2 regions of the Bradyrhizobium sp. URHA0013 genome follow, and region 1 is predicted to be linked to the other one. Evidence: predicted binding sites of a transcription regulator. Region 1 holds the regulator's gene; the other holds the start of a gene.
What was found. Region 1 encodes PhoB, which activates phosphate uptake and scavenging genes when phosphate is short. Its sites were predicted from a motif close to TGTCATNNANCTGTCAT; they were not measured.
Positions count from the first base shown of each region.

Region 1 (8,221 bases):
CAGGGCGCCACTTTCGCTGCCTGTTTCCCCCAGGGCAAGCCTGCGGCTCTGAGCTAAATTCCAGCGATTTCAGCTGCTTAACACTGTCATCCGACTGTCACCAAACCTTCGTAAAAGCTCAGCTGTCCGCTCCTAAAGGGGCGGCACGGGGAGCGCGATCGGGCGCGGATGGCGCTTCGCTCCCCTGTATGGAGACCAGCATGAATTTCCTCAAAACACTCGTCGCTGTTGGCATGGTCGCCGCATCGACGACGGCGGCCTTTGCTGCCGACATCACCGGTGCCGGTGCGACGTTCCCGTTCCCGATCTATTCCAAATGGGCCGATGCCTACAAGAAGGAGACCGGCAACGGTCTGAACTACCAGTCGATCGGCTCCGGCGGCGGCATCAAGCAGATCCAGGCCAAGACGGTGACCTTCGGCGCCAGCGACGCGCCGCTCAAGGCCGAGCAGCTCGAGAAGGACGGCCTCGTCCAGTGGCCGATGGTGATGGGTGCCATCGTTCCCGTGGTCAACATCGAGGGCGTGAAGCCCGGTGAGATGGTGTTCGACGGCGAGACGCTGGCCAGCATCTATCTCGGCAAGATCACCAAATGGGACGACGCCGCGATCAAGAAGCTCAACCCGAACGTGAAGCTGCCCTCGGAAGCCATCACCGTGGTCCGCCGTTCGGATGGTTCGGGCACCACCTTCAACTTCACCAACTACCTCGCCAAGGCCAGCGCGGACTGGAAGAGCAAGGTCGGTGAAGGTACCGCCGTCGAGTGGCCGGTCGGCGTCGGCGCCAAGGGCAACGAAGGCGTGTCGGGCAACATCAGCCAGACCAAGAACTCGATCGGTTACGTCGAGTACGCCTATGCCAAGCAGAACAAGCTGACCTACACCGGTCTCGTCAACAAGGCCGGCAAGCCGGTGCAGCCCACCGTCGAAGCGTTCCAGGCAGCCGCCGCCAACGCCGACTGGGCCAAGGCTCCCGGCTACTACGTCATCCTGACCGACCAGCCCGGCGAGAAGTCCTGGCCGATCACGGCGGCGACCTTCATCCTCATGCACAAGGACGCCACCGACAAGGCGGCCTCGCAGGAAGCCATCAAGTTCTTCCGCTGGGCCTTCAAGAGCGGCGGCAAGGCGGCTGAAGAGCTCGACTACATCCCGATGCCGGACCCGGTCGTTCAGCTGATCGAGAAGACCTGGGCTGCCGACATCAAGAGCTAGGCTCGCGACGCTCGTGCCCCGGATGCGCTGCGCCGCATCCGGGGCACGGACCAACAAAAAACGTATACTATTTGGTACAGGGGACCGGCGTGGCAGAGATGGCCGTTCAGAGCGATGTAATCGACGACGCCGGACCGTATGATCGCGCCAAGGCCTTGAGCGCGTTCAAGCTCGGCGACGTCACCTTCTACTGGATCACGCGGCTCTCCGCGATCTCGGTGCTTCTGATCCTTGGCGGCATCATCATTTCGCTGATCGTCGGCGCCTTCCCGGCGATGAAGGAATTCGGGATCTCCTTCCTGTGGACGCAGCGCTGGGCGCCGTCCGCCGATCCGCCCGTGCTCGGCGCGCTCGGGCCGATGTACGGCACGCTCGTCACCTCCTTCATCGCGATGCTGATCGCCATTCCCGTGGGTCTCGGCATTGCGATCTTCCTTACCGAGCTCTGCCCGCAATGGCTGCGCCGCCCGATCGGCATGGCGATCGAGCTGCTCGCCGGCATCCCCTCGATCATCTACGGCATGTGGGGCTTCTTCGTGTTGGGTCCGTTCCTCGCCAACACGTTCCAGCCCTTCATGATCAAGATTTTCGACGGCGTGCCCGTGCTGGGCGCGATCTTCGCGGGTCCCCCGTCCTATCTCAGCCTGTTCAATGCCGCGTTGATCCTCGCCATCATGGTGCTGCCCTTCATCACCTCGATTTCGGTCGACGTGTTCAAGACGGTGCCGCCGGTGCTGAAGGAAGCCGCCTACGGCGTCGGCTGCACCACCTGGGAGGTCGTCCGCAGCGTGGTGATCCCCTACACCCGCGTCGGCGTCATCGGCGGCGTCATGCTGGCGCTGGGCCGCGCGCTCGGCGAGACCATGGCGGTGACCTTCATCATCGGCAACTCGTTCCGGATCTCGTCGTCGATCTTCGCCCCCGGCACCACGATCTCGGCGGCGATCGCATCCGAGTTCGCCGAGAGCGACGGCCTGCACCAGTCCGGCCTGATCCTGCTCGGCCTCCTGCTGTTCGTGCTGACCTTCTTCGTGCTCGCGGCGGCGCGGCTGATGCTGATGCGGCTGGAAAAGAAGGCGGGGAACTGACGTCATGAATCCGATCTATTCACGCCGCCGCCGCAAGGATATCGTCGTCCGCGGGCTCTGCATCGCCGCAACCGCCTTCGGTGTGACCTGGCTCGCGCTGATCCTGATCACGCTGCTCTACAACGGACTGGCGGGACTCAATGTCCAGCTGTTCACCGAGAACACGCCGCCACCGGGATCGAACGAGGGCGGCCTGCTCAACGCCATCGTCGGCTCGCTGATCATGACCGTGATCGGCGTCGGCATCGGCGCGCCGCTCGGCATGTTCGCCGGCACCTATCTCGCCGAATACGGCCGTAACGACCGGCTGACCTCGGTGATCCGCTTCATCAACGACATCCTGCTCTCGGCACCCTCGATCATCATCGGCCTGTTCATCTACGGCGCGGTGGTGGTGCCGATGCGCGGCTTCTCCGCGATCGCAGGCTCGCTCGCGCTCGCGGTCATCGTGATCCCGGTGGTGCTGCGCACGACCGAGGACATGCTGCTGCTGGTGCCGAACGCGTTGCGCGAGGCGGCCTCGGCGCTCGGCCTGCCGCGTTCGCTGGTGATCAAGCGGATCGCTTATCGCGCTGCCCGTTCGGGCCTCATCACCGGCGTGCTGCTCGCGACCGCCCGCGTCGCCGGTGAAACCGCGCCGCTGCTGTTCACCGCGCTGTCGAACCAGTTCTTCAGCCTCGGCCTGAACAAGACGATGGCGAACCTGCCGGTGACCATCAACAACTTCGTGCAGAGCCCCTATGCCTATTGGAAGCAGCTGGCCTGGAGCGGCGCGCTGCTCATCACCCTGACCGTTCTTGCCCTTAATATTTTCGCGCGCATCCTTGGCGCCGAGAGGACCGCAAAATGAGTGATCTTTCCGTATCGATGAGCGCGTCAGGTGGACTGCCGCACGCGGCAGTGCTGCCGGAGGCGCCCCCCAAGGTGACCGTGCGCAACCTGAACTTCTATTACGGCGAGCACCACGCGCTGAAAAACATCAACCTGACGCTCGGCGCCAACCGCGTCACGGCGTTCATCGGTCCGTCGGGCTGCGGCAAGTCGACCCTGCTGCGCATCTTCAACCGGATGTACGACCTCTATCCCGGTCAGCGCGCCACCGGTCAGCTCATGCTCGACCAGACCAACATCCTCGACGGCAAGCTGGACCTCAATCTGCTGCGCGCCCGCGTCGGCATGGTATTCCAGAAGCCCACGCCGTTCCCGATGACGATCTACGAGAACATCGCGTTCGGCATCCGTCTCTATGAGAAGATCTCGAAGTCCGAGATGGACGGCCGCGTCGAGAAGGCGCTGCGCGGCGGCGCGCTGTGGAACGAGGTCAAGGACAAGCTCAACGCCTCCGGCCTGTCGCTCTCCGGCGGCCAGCAGCAGCGCCTCTGCATCGCCCGTACCGTCGCGGTGCGGCCCGAGGTGATCCTGTTCGACGAACCCTGTTCGGCGCTCGACCCGATCTCGACCGCCAAGGTCGAGGAGCTGATCCAGGAGCTGTCCGAGGATTACACGATCGCGATCGTCACCCACAACATGCAGCAGGCGGCGCGCGTCTCCGACAAGACCGCCTTCATGTATCTCGGCGAGTTGATCGAGTTCGACGACACCAGCAAGATCTTCACGTCGCCGTCCGACCGGCGCACGCAGGATTACATCACCGGCCGGTTCGGCTAGGAGACGCGACATGGGTTCTGAACATACCGCAAAGGCCTTCGACACCGACCTCCAGGAACTCACGCGCCTGGTCGCCGAGATGGGTGGCATCGCCGAACGCATGATCGTCGAGTCCGTCGACGCATTGATCCGCCGCGACGTCCCGCTCGGCCAGCGCGTCGTCGCCATCGACACCGAGCTCGACGCGCTGCAGAAGCGCATCGAGGAGCGTGCGGTGCTCACCATCGCCCGGCGCCAGCCGATGGCAGTCGATCTGCGCGAGATCGTCGGCGCCATGCGCGTCGCGACCGATCTCGAGCGCATCGGCGACCTCGCCAAGAACATGGGCAAGCGCGTTGCGGCGCTGGAGACGGACTTCCATCCGCTCAAGCTGTTCCGCGGCCTCGAGCACATGACCGACCTCGTGCAGCAGCAGGTCAAGTCGGTGCTGGACGCTTATGCCGCGCATGATTTGCCGGCGGCGATGGCGGTGTGGAAGGGTGACGAGGAAGTCGACGCCATCTGCACCTCGCTGTTCCGCGAGCTCCTCACCTACATGATGGAGGATCCGCGCAACATCTCGTTCTGTATTCACCTGATGTTCTGCGCCAAGAACATCGAGCGGATCGGCGACCACGCCACCAACATCGCCGAGACCGTGTTCTACATGATCGAGGGCCAGGCGATCACCGACAAGCGGCCGAAGGGCGACATGACGACCTTCGCCAACACGGTACCGAACACCTGAAGACTTAAGGGAGCGACGACCCGATGGGCGCACGCATTATGGTGGTTGAGGACGAGGAAGCCCTGACCGAGCTTCTCCGCTACAACCTCGAAGGCGACGGTTATGACGTCGAGACGGTGATGCGCGGCGACGACGCCGACACCCGCCTCAAGGAGCACATCCCCGATCTGATCGTGCTCGACTGGATGCTGCCGGGCCTGTCAGGCATCGAATTGTGCCGGCGGCTTCGCACCCGTCCCGAGACCAAGCAGCTGCCGATCATCATGCTCACCGCGCGCGGCGAGGAGAGCGAGCGGGTGCGGGGTCTTGCGACCGGCGCCGACGATTACATCGTCAAGCCGTTCTCGGTGCCGGAGCTACTGGCGCGCGTGAAGGGCCTGCTGCGGCGCGCAAGCCCGGAGCGGCTCGCCACCGTCCTCGCTTTTGGCGACATCGAGCTCGACCGCGACAAGCGCCGCGTGGCGCGCTCCGGCCGGCCGATCGATCTCGGTCCGACCGAATATCGCCTGCTGGAGTTCTTCCTGGAGCACCCGGGACGGGTGTTCTCGCGCGAGCAACTGCTCGACAGCGTCTGGGGCCGCGACATCTATATCGACGAGCGCACTGTCGACGTGCATATCGGCCGCCTGCGCAAGCTGCTCAATCTCGGCCGCGAGCAGGACCCGATCCGCACCGTCCGCGGGGCCGGTTACGCGCTGGATGATCGGTTTGCGAAGGCGGAGCAGGTGTAGGGTTGCAGCTTTGTTTCTTGGCAAGCTGTCCCCGAATTCTTCGACGTCGTCCCGGACAAGCGAGCGCTGATCCGGGACCCATAATCACCGAACGTGGTTTGGCGAAGACTCGGAGTGACCTCTTTCGCGCAACAACTGCGCGCTCCGAGTATGGGTCCCGGCCCCCATGCGCAATTGCGCACTAGGCCGGGACGAGACTGAAATCGTTGAGCCGTCTTCGCGCGACGACTTGCCGTAATTACCGCGGCCCCGGCTTCACCGGTGCACGCCGCCGATCCGACGCCGGCTGGTACGCGACGCGCGAGTGCTGGGCGCAATAGGGCAGGCCGGACAGCGCCCGTCCACCGCAGAAGAAGAAGTCCGGGCTCGAGGGATCGCCGACCGGCCAGTGGCAGGTCGCCTCGTTCAATTCCAGCAGTGACAGCCGCTGGCTCATCGGCACCACGTTGTCATAGGTGACCGGATCCGGCTCAGCCTCGACCTCGAAGGCCTGCGCCAGCGCGGTGTTGCCGCGCGAGATCGGGCGGCTCACCCGCATCATGTGCTGCGCGGGGCGCGCCTTGCGCGGCCGCGGCGCTGCCGACGAAGGGCTCTTGGCGCGGCCCGAGAGGCCGAGCCTGTGCACTTTGCCGATCACGGCATTGCGGGTCACATTGCCGAGCTCCGCCGCGATCTGGCTGGCCGAAAGTCCGGCCTCCCAGAGCTTTTTCAGCTGCTCGACGCGATCATCGGACCAGGTCAAAACCGTCATTGCACCCTTTCCCTCGCTGCGCGCCAGCCATCCTGGGGCCTCGCAGCGAATGCCTAAGCCTTCAAAAACCCGTGCCGCCAGAATCCCTTAAGGCTCGCCGGGCGCGTCTTGAACGCCCGAACGTTTACGCCGGTACATAAGGACTTAAAGATCAGAACCACTGCACGAGATGTCGTATCTGACAATCCAAACGCTACAATATGGCGTGACTCCCGCGCAAGAGTCCGCCGACTCGCTTCCACATGTTCCGTGACTAAATCCCGCAAAATCGGCACCGCAAGACTACGGATTCAGCGTTTCGCGAGGCTTTCCGGGCGGCATTGACACCCGTTTCACCAAGCCTAAGATAGTCGCACGTGCCGCCCGCAAGAGGCGGCACGTTTCGTTTTCCGGGCCGGTCGATGGTGCGTTGCGCAATGCACGCTCACACCGTCCGCAACATTCAAGTGACCGTCATGACTAACAGCGCAGCGCCGCATTTGCTCCCCGTTTTCGCCAGGTCCGACCTCGGTTTCGAGCGTGGCGAAGGCTGCTGGCTGATCGCGACCAATGGCGAGCGCTATCTCGATTTCACCTCCGGGGTGGCGGTGAATGCGCTCGGCCATGCCCATCCGGCGCTGGTCGCGGCGTTGCAGGAGCAGGCCACGAAGCTCTGGCACATGTCGAACCTGTTCCAGAGCCCGGACGGCGAAAAGCTCGCCGCGCGCCTGTGCAATGAAAGTTTTGCGGATTTCGTGTTCTTCTGCAATTCCGGCGCCGAAGCGCTGGAATGCGTGATCAAGGTGGTGCGCCGTTATCACGCCGCGAAGGGCCATCCCGACCGCTATCGCATGATCACCTTCGAAGGCGCGTTCCATGGCCGCACGCTGGCGACGCTGGCCGCGACGGGTTCGGCAAAATATCTCGAAGGTTTCGGCCCCCCGATGGAGGGCTTCGACCAGGTTGCGCATGGCGATCTCGAGGCGGTGAAAAAGGCGATCGGTCCGCAGACCGCCGGAATCCTGATCGAGCCGATCCAGGGCGAGGGCGGTGTCCGTTCGGCAACGCCTGCCTTCCTGAGGGCGTTGCGCCAGCTCTGCGACGAGAAGGGTCTGTTGCTCGCCTTCGACGAGGTGCAAACCGGCATGGGTCGCACCGGCGATCTGTTCGCGTACCGCCGCCTTGGCGTCGAGCCCGACGTGATGTCGCTGGCCAAGGCGCTCGGCGGCGGCTTCCCGATCGGCGCGTGCCTTGCGACCGCGGAAGCGGCATCCGGCATGACACCGGGCTCGCACGGCTCGACCTTCGGCGGCAATCCGCTCGCGATCGCGGCTGCGAACGCCGTGCTCGACGTCATGCTCAAGCCCGGCTTCTTCGACCACGTGCAGAGGATGTCGCTGTTGCTGAAGCAGAAGCTCGCTTCCGTGATCGACCGCCACTCTGATGTCGTCAGCGAAGTGCGCGGCGAGGGCCTCCTGATCGGCATCAAGGCCGTGGTGCCTTCGGGCGATCTCGTTGCCGCCTTGCGCGCCGAAAAGCTGCTCACCGTCGGTGCCGGCGACAATGTCGTGCGTTTCCTGCCTCCTTTGATCGTCACCGAAGCCGAGATCGAGGACAGCGTCGGGCGGCTCGAGCGCGCCTGCACCGCGTTATCCGGCAACAAGCGGGCGGCAAGCTGATGAGCAAGTCGCCCGATAATACACCCAAGAAAACACCGAAGCACTTCCTCGATATCAACGAGCTGCCGCTGTCGGAGCTCAAGCGCATGCTCGCCGCGTCCACCGCGATGAAGGCGAAGCAGAAGGCGCATCAGCCGGTCAGGCCGCTCGAAGGCAAGACGCTGGCGATGATCTTCGAGCGCCCCTCGACGCGGACGCGGGTGTCTTTCGATGTTGCCATGCGCCAGCTCGGCGGCGAGCCCATCATGCTCACCGGTGCCGAGATGCAGCTCGGCCGCGGCGAGACCATCGCCGACACCGCGCGGGTGCTGTCGCGCTATGTCGACGCCATCATGATCCGCATCCTCAATCACGATGCCCTGCTGGAGCTTGCGGCGAACGCCA
Region 1 covers NZ_JADK01000003.1:845,196-853,416, reverse strand. Annotated here, with positions in the region: gene N551_RS0104280 (ATP-binding protein) at 1-57, shown strand, start outside; gene pstS (phosphate ABC transporter substrate-binding protein PstS) at 201-1,214, shown strand; gene pstC (phosphate ABC transporter permease subunit PstC) at 1,313-2,302, shown strand; gene pstA (phosphate ABC transporter permease PstA) at 2,307-3,152, shown strand; gene pstB (phosphate ABC transporter ATP-binding protein PstB) at 3,149-3,970, shown strand; gene phoU (phosphate signaling complex protein PhoU) at 3,981-4,697, shown strand; gene phoB (phosphate regulon transcriptional regulator PhoB) at 4,721-5,428, shown strand; gene N551_RS0104245 (GcrA family cell cycle regulator) at 5,667-6,179, opposite strand; gene N551_RS0104240 (aspartate aminotransferase family protein) at 6,635-7,837, shown strand; gene argF (ornithine carbamoyltransferase) at 7,837-8,221, shown strand, end outside.

Region 2 (8,221 bases), on a different contig from region 1:
CGACATTTCCAGGCCATGGCCGAGATCGATCACCGCGCGCACGATCGCCGCCGATTGCGGGTTGCGGCCGAGATTGATGATGAAGGCGCGGTCGATCTTGATCTTGTCGAACGGGAACGCCTGGAGATAGCTCAGCGAGGAATAACCGCTGCCGAAATCGTCCATGGAGATGCGCACGCCGAGCGCCTTGAGCCGGCGCAGCAGCGCAAGACCGCGATCGAAGTCCTCGATCAGCACGCCCTCGGTGATCTCAAGCTCTAACCGGCCGGGTGCGAGACCCGTCTCGATCAGAATGGAATGGACGAGCCCGACCACGTCGCCGTGCATGAACTGCGCCGGCGACAGGTTGACCGCGACCTGAAGCGGCGTCGGCCAGGAGGCGGCCTCGCGGCAGGCCTCGCGCAGGATCCACTCGCCCATCTCGACGATCAGGCCGCTTTCCTCCGCGATCGGAATGAATTCGGCCGGGGAGACCTGGCCGCGCACCGGGTGCTGCCAGCGCGCCAGCGCCTCGAAGCCGATGATATCGCTCTCGGCGACGCTGTGGCCCGCAGTCCCCTGCGGCTGGAAGGCGAGCGAGAGCTCGCCATTCTTGATCGCCATCGAGAGGTCCTGGTGCAGCACGCGGCGATCGCGGATCTGCTGGTCCATCTCCGGCTGGAACAGGCTGATCGTGCCGCGCGATTTCTGCTTGGCGCGGAACAGCGCCGCGCCGGCATTGGCGAGCAGCGAGGCGGCGTCGGCGCCGTTGTGCGGGAAGATCGACATGCCGGTGGTGACGCCGGCGCGGACCGGGCGGCCGTCGATCTGGAATTCCTTGGCGACGGCATCACCGATCTGCTGCGCCAGCGCGAGGCCTGCCTCCGGCTGCTTGCCGTCGATGATCAGGCCGAACTCGTCGCCGGACAGGCGCGCCACCACGCCGCCGCGCGCGGAATCCTGGAGCCGCTGGGCCACCTCGACCAGGAGCTTGTCGCCGTGCGCATGGCCGAAGACGTCATTGACCTCCTTGAGGCCGTCGAGATCGACGCACAGAACCGCGAACTCCTCGCCGGTGCCCTCGCAGGCCTCGATCATCTGGGTCAACGCCTGCAGGAAAGCGGCACGGTTCGGCAAATCGGTGAGGCCGTCGTGGTAGGCCATGTGCGCCATGCGCGACTCGGTCTGCCGGCGATCGGTGACGTCCTCGTGGGTCTTGATCAGATATTGCGGCTCGCCGGTGTCGCCCAGCACGGTGGCGCGGCGGGTGAGGAACAGCCGCAGCCCGTCCTTGGTGGAGATCGGGTGCTCTTCGGTGATCATCCCACGCTTCTTGATCGCGGCTTCGTCGCGCGCGATGATCAGCTTGGCTTCCTTGGGATTGAAGATGTCGGACGCGGTCAGGCCCGTGGCTTCCTCGCGCCTGCGGTTGAGGATCGTCTCCGCGCTGCGGTTGGCGAGCAGGTAGCGGCCGTCCTTGACCTGCTCGACGATCAGGGCCACCGGGATGTTGTCGACCACAAGCTCCAGGAACTTCTTCGTGCTCTCCAGCTCCTTCGACAGCGAGCGGCGATCGGTGATGTCCTCGAACACGAGCATCAGGAATTCGGGCTTGTTGCTCTCGTTGCGGACCACGATCCGGATCGAGGCAACCATGCGCCGCTCACCGGCGCGGTCGACCTCGAATTCGTTGCGAAACTGGCCGTCCGGCGAATCGAGTGCCGCCCGGTCGGTCGCCTCGATGCTGTCCGCCGAGATGGGCGCAAACAGCTCGCGGGCGTTCTTGCCGACGGCATGATCGCGTGAGAAACCCCAGAAGCGCTCATAGGCGCTATTGGCGAAAATGTAGCGACCATCCTCGATGTTCTTCGCCGCCACGCAGGCCGGTACGTGGTCCAGCAATGTTTCCAGGAACTGCTTGGTGGAGGCGAGCTGCCGGGACAGCCTGCGCTGCTCGCTGACGTCCAGATGGGTCGCCACCGAGCCGCCGTTGGGCAGCACGAAATACTTCACCAGGATGGCCCGCCCGTCCGGCAGTTCGGTTATCAGGCCGTTCGGGCTTGCCGCCTTCTCATAGAACTCGTCGTCGGAAGCGCCGCCGAGCACGCCACGCTGGCGCCGCAGCTCAAGGATGTCGTGGCCGGTCATTCCGGCCCAGATGTCCGACCGCATCAAGCCGTAGATATCGAGATAGCGGTCGTTGCAGAAGATGATGCGCCGCTGCGCATCCGTCATCACCACGCCCTGGTTGAGGTTGTTCATGGCGGAGGAGACAAAGGCATTGCGCCGCAGCTGCAAACGCCTAGTCCGGCGCAGTGAGGAATGGATCCATAGCGCGATCGCGGCGAAGAACGAACAGATCACAATTCCCGCGATCAGGGCTTCCCAGATCACGTTGGGATCGAGGTGGCCGAGGTAGCTCGGAGGGCTGAAGCTGTCGGAGAGGGCAAAGGCGCGCGCAGGCGCGACCGCTGCGGCCAGGCACACGACGGCCTGCATCGCAATCGGAAGCGCGCTGCCCACGTGCCAGTTCTTCTCAGCCATCAGCCACCCGCGATTTCAACGTCGGATTGTCTGGCCTGGCGGGTTTGGATCGGGTAAACGCCTGTACGAGCAACGGAAAAATGTGGCATCAAATACGGCAATTGCCCTGACATGATAAATGCTTCCTTAACGGAAAACGCCCCCGCGCCGCCGTTCCCAGGCGTGAGGCCTTGGTCGCTTCGAGCGGACGTCCTGCACAACCATGGATAGGGTGGACTGCGTCGTCATCGGAGCCGGCGTGATCGGGCTCGCGGTGGCTCGAAAGCTGGCGCAAGCCGGGCGCGAGGTGATCGTGCTCGAGCAAGCCGAGGCCATCGGCACCATCACCTCCTCGCGCAACAGCGAGGTGATCCATGCCGGCATCTACTACCGCGCCGGAAGCTGGATGGCGCGCATGTGCGTCGACGGCAAACACGCGCTCTATCGTTACTGTTCCGAGCGCGGCATCCCGCACAGGAATTGCGGCAAGCTGATCGTCGCGACCAATCCGAAAGAGACCGAGAAGCTGCAATCGATCAAGGCGCATGCCGAGGCCAACGGCGTGCTCGACATGCAGTTGCTCACGGGCGATGCGGCACGTGCGCTGGAGCCGGCGCTCGCCTGCGACGCCGCGCTGCTGTCGCCGTCGACCGGCATCATCGACAGCCACGCCTACATGCTCTCGCTGCGCGGCGAAGCCGAGGACGCGGGCGCGGCCTTCGCGTTCCACACCCCGCTGATCCGTGCCAAGGCGACCGCCGGCGTGATCGAGATCGAGGCGGGCGGCGAAGCGCCGATGACGCTGCAATGCAGCCTTCTCGTCAACGCCGCCGGGCTCTCGGCGACCACCGTGGCGCGCAACATCGAGGGCATGCCGCTGGAACGGATCCCGACGGCCTACCTCGCCAAGGGAAACTACTTCAGCTGCAATGCCAGGGCACCGTTCTCGCGCCTGATCTATCCGGTGCCCGAGCCCGGTGGGCTAGGGGTGCATCTGACGCTGGACATGGCCGGGCAGGCACGTTTCGGCCCCGACGTCGAGTGGATCGAGACGATCGACTATGAGGTCGACCCGGCACGCGCCGAGCGCTTCTACCCGGCGATCCGCAGATACTGGCCGACGTTGCCTGACGGCGCGCTCATGCCGAGCTATTCGGGCATCCGCCCGAAGATCGTGCCGCCGGCGGTGGCCACGCAGGATTTCTTGATGCAGGGCCCGCGCGATCACGGCGTCGAAGGCCTGATCAATCTGTTCGGCATCGAGTCGCCCGGATTGACGTCATCGCTCGCGATCGCGGATCACGTCGCCGAGCTCGCAAACATCTAGTGGTTTAAAGCGAAGGGGATTCCGGTTGCGCGTAAAGAAGCGCGTCCAGACAAGAAGCTAGAGCCGCGCAAATCCTTGCACGCTGAGCGCCTTGCCGCAGGGATGAGCGCAAAGGCTCCCATCCCTGCCTGAAGGGTGCGATCAACTCTACGCTGTTACGGGGTTACTAGTGGAGCGTGTCGCCGTGCCTGAGACGCTCGATCTGGTCCTTGACCATCAACTTCCGGCGCTTCAACTCAACAATTTGCAGGTCGTCTGTTGAAAGGTGCACGAGAGCTTCGTGCAATTCGTTTTCGAGAGTTTTGTGCTTCCGTTCCAATTCAACCAGATGTGCCTGAATTGTCATTCGAAACCTCCTCGGTAGGGGTGAACCTTGGATTCGACCGGACGACGAAGTGTACATCACCGATTCGTTCTGTCGATGGGTATCCGTCGTCGCATTGTCATTTTTGAAAATTCATATGTAACGAAGCGTGAGTAAGGGAACCACGCGGGAAAAATCCGTGATATCAATGCGCTTGCGCAACGTCGGAGTGACCGCAGAAATATCCCGCGGGAGATCGACGCGGGACAGCCCGAGATCGCTTGCGATCACGGCGCGCAAGGACGATAGTTTCCACAGGGCATCCACAGCCTTAATCTCACGCCTATCGGTTTTTCGGCCACCGCAGACATGACCAATGAAGATGCGCGCGAACTCGAATCCGAGCTCGCCCGGTTGCACCAGGAACACCGAGATCTTGATGCGGCGATCGATGCACTGCATCAATCGCCCGCCCCCGACCTGTTGCGGTTACAGCGGTTGAAGAAACGCAAGCTGTTGTTGCGTGACCGTATCGCGTTCATCGAAGACCAGATCACGCCCGATATCATCGCCTGATCCACAGGAGGACAGCTCACGGCGACCCGCCGCATGTGAATCCGCTTGACTCAAAAGGAACAAAATAAGAACATTTGGACACCAACGCCCCTCGGAAACCGTCCAAGGAAAACGCAGATGTCGGCAGCCGCCCTTCTCGACAACAGCCATTATGAACAAGCCTGTGATCAGGCGATCGCGATGTGCGACGGCAATCTGCGCAGCACCATCAAGGCGCTGATCATGGCCAATGAATATCTGGAGGCCGAGCTGGAGGAATTGCAGGCGGCGGTTTCCGCAGGCTGCATTCCGGAGACCTCGCGCAGCAAGAGCAGCGCCGCCTGACTGTCAGCTATCGGAGCCGACCATGTCCGATGTCACCTATTACGTTGCATTACCTTTCCTGACCGACGAGGACGGCTCGCCGGTCGCAGGTGCGGCCGAGGAATGCCAGAGCGCAGCGGCCGCGCTACGGCGCGCCGAGATCATGTCGCACGGCGCCGGCCACACCGGCGCGGTCGCGTTCAGCCGCAGCGGCGATCCCATGACCGGCGAATTCGGCGACGCCAAACTGCTCCGCAGCTTCGGCAACGTACCGAAAGACCTCGGCACACTTTAACTAGCTGCTGACGAGCCTGATGCGCGGCTCGTGCCGCCGGTGCGCCTTGCGCACATACATGGCGGCATCGGCATCCTCCAGGGCCCGCGTGGCGTCGGACTGCACTCCAAGCAGGGCGACGCCGGCGGAAGCGCCCGCGCTCACGTGCTGGCCGCGAAAGACAAAGGACAATTCGTCGACGGCCTGCTCGAAAGCCGCGGCCTTCGCCTTGGCGTCGGTCTCGCTGAGATTCCAGAGCAGCAGCGCGAACTCGTCGCCGCCGAGGCGGCCCACCACGTCCGAGGCGCGGATCTGCCGCGTCAGCGTGGTGGCAATCGCCTTCAGCACCTCATCGCCGGCCGCATGGCCGAAGGAATCGTTGATCGGCTTCAGCCGATCGACGTCGAGGACGATCAGCGCGCCGCTGGCGCGGTAGCGCTTCATATAGGCGACGGCGCGAGCGAGCTCGCGTTCGAAGCCGCGCCGGTTCGGAATTTCCAGCAGGAAGTCAGTGTCGGCGGCTGCCTCGAGCTCCGCGACCCGCCGCAGCGCCCCCTTGAGCTTGCTCCGGAGGTCGCGGATAGTCGCGTTGACGGCCGGCTTCATAGCCCCTTTGGCGCCGCCAGCGGCCGACGCTCCACGCCGCGCCGGAAGCTTGGCCGGACCCTTGGCCGGGCCCTTGGCCGGGCCCTTGGCCCGACTCTTGGCCAGACGCTTGGGAGCAACTTTGGAGCGACCGGCGCTAGTTTTCGGGCCCTTTTTGGCCTTCGCAGCGCTCGCCCTTTTTGGTTTCTTCATGGGCATCCTGCTCAATGAAGGCTTGCGGGGATTCACCAAGACAGGATAGTGCATTCCCTTCTCCTTGCCACCGCCTTGCGAGCAACCGGCCGGAACCGCTAATCTGGCCTATCTTCCTGTTTTTCGAGCACAATTGACGTCATGACCGCGCCAATCGCCATCATCATGGGAAGCCAGTCGGACTGGGACACGATGCGGCATACCGCCGACACGCTTGCAGCGCTCGGCGTTGTCGCCGACACTCGCATCGTTTCGGCACACCGCACCCCCGACCGGCTGTTTGCGTTCGCCAAGGGCGCCAAGGGGGCCGGTTACAAGGTCATCATCGCCGGCGCGGGCGGCGCTGCGCACCTGCCCGGCATGGCGGCAGCGCTGACGGAACTGCCCGTGTTTGGCGTCCCAGTCGAATCCAGGACGCTGAAGGGCATCGATTCGCTCTATTCGATCGTCCAGATGCCCGCAGGCATCCCGGTCGGCACCCTCGCCATCGGCAAGGCCGGCGCCGTCAATGCGGCGCTGTTGGCGGCCGCCGTGCTGGCCTTATCCGACCCGGCCTTGTCCGATCGCCTCGCCGCCTGGCGCAAGGCGCAGACCGAGGCCGTGGCCGAGCGCCCGGAGGACAAGGCGTGACTGACGCAAAGCAGGTGAAGCTGAAGCCCGGCGACACCATTGGCATCCTCGGCGGCGGACAATTGGGGCGGATGCTGGCTATGGCGGCGGCACGGCTCGGCCTGCGCTGCCAGGTGTTCTCGCCCGATCCGGATTCACCGGCCTTCGACGTCGTCCTGAATGCGACCTGCGCCGAATATGCAGATGTCGAAGCACTCGAGCTGTTCGCCAACGACGTCGACGTCATCACCTACGAATTCGAGAACGTGCCGTCCGCGGCCGCGATGGTGCTGGATGCGCGCCGTCCCGTGCTGCCCAACCGCAAGATCCTTGAGACCACCCAGGACCGGCTCGCCGAGAAGGATTTCGTGACGCGGCTGGGCATCGGCACCGCAGCCTATGCCGACGTCACCTCGGTCCCGTCGTTGCGCGAGGCTATCGCCAGGATCGGCCTTCCGGCGGTGCTGAAGACCCGCCGCTTCGGCTATGACGGCAAGGGCCAGGCCATCATCCGCGAGGGCGACGACGTCGCGAAAGTATGGACCAGTCTCGCCACCAAATCGGCCATCCTGGAAGCCTTCGTGCCGTACGAACGCGAGATTTCCGTGATCGCCGCCCGCTCCGCGACAGGCCAGGTCGAGTGTTTCGACGTCACCGAAAACGAGCACCGCGACCACATCCTGAAGATCTCCCGAGCGCCCGCCCGGATCCCGGACGTGCTCGCCGAGGAAGCGCGCAGCATTGCCGGCAAGATCGCGGGCGCGCTCGATTATGTCGGCGTACTTGCCGTCGAGATGTTCGTGCTCGCCAACGGCACCGGACCCAAGGTGCTGGTCAACGAGATCGCTCCGCGCGTGCACAATTCCGGACACTGGACGCTCGACGGCGCATCCGTCTCGCAGTTCGAGCAGCACATCCGCGCCATTGCCGGCTGGCCCCTCGGCAAGCCCGTGCGCCACGGCGAGGTCGTCACCATGACCAATCTGATCGGCGACGAGATCAACGAATATGACAAATGGCTGAGCGTGCCGGGCGCGACCGTGCACATCTACGGCAAGGGCGCACCGCGCCCCGGCCGCAAGATGGGGCATGTCACCGAAGTGCGACCCACGACCGGCGATTGACGGGACCGCGGCGCATGCCGCGATCCCGCTTTGCGATTACGCCGTCTTTGCGCCAGCGACGACGCCGGTGGGTTCGTCGCTGAGCCAGCGATAGATCACCCCGCCCAGCGCGCCCCCAATCAGTGGCGCAACCCAGAACAACCAGAGTTGTGCTGTCGCCCAGCCGCCGACGAACAGCGCCGGTCCCGTGCTGCGCGCCGGGTTCACCGAGGTGTTGGTGACGGGGATGCTGACGAGATGGATCATCACCAGCGCGAGCCCGATCGCCAGCGGCGCAAAGCCCGCGGGCGCGCGGCCGTGGGTGGCGCCCATGATGATGAACAGGAACATCATGGTCATCACTACCTCGGTGAGGAAGCACACGATCATGCTGTACTGGCCGGGAGAATGGGCGTCGTAGCCGT
Region 2 covers NZ_KI912427.1:522,578-530,798, reverse strand. Annotated here, with positions in the region: gene N551_RS0131880 (EAL domain-containing protein) at 1-2,523, opposite strand, end outside; gene N551_RS0131875 (NAD(P)/FAD-dependent oxidoreductase) at 2,726-3,829, shown strand; gene N551_RS0131870 (YdcH family protein) at 3,996-4,175, opposite strand; gene N551_RS0131865 (YdcH family protein) at 4,503-4,709, shown strand; gene N551_RS0131860 (hypothetical protein) at 4,827-5,033, shown strand; gene N551_RS0131855 (hypothetical protein) at 5,056-5,307, shown strand; gene N551_RS0131850 (GGDEF domain-containing protein) at 5,308-6,084, opposite strand; gene purE (5-(carboxyamino)imidazole ribonucleotide mutase) at 6,226-6,714, shown strand; gene N551_RS0131840 (5-(carboxyamino)imidazole ribonucleotide synthase) at 6,711-7,817, shown strand; gene aqpZ (aquaporin Z) at 7,854-8,221, opposite strand, start outside.
Region 2: N551_RS0131870 (YdcH family protein) is a predicted target of PhoB. The motif match lies at 4,260-4,276, and genes of this name have one in related genera.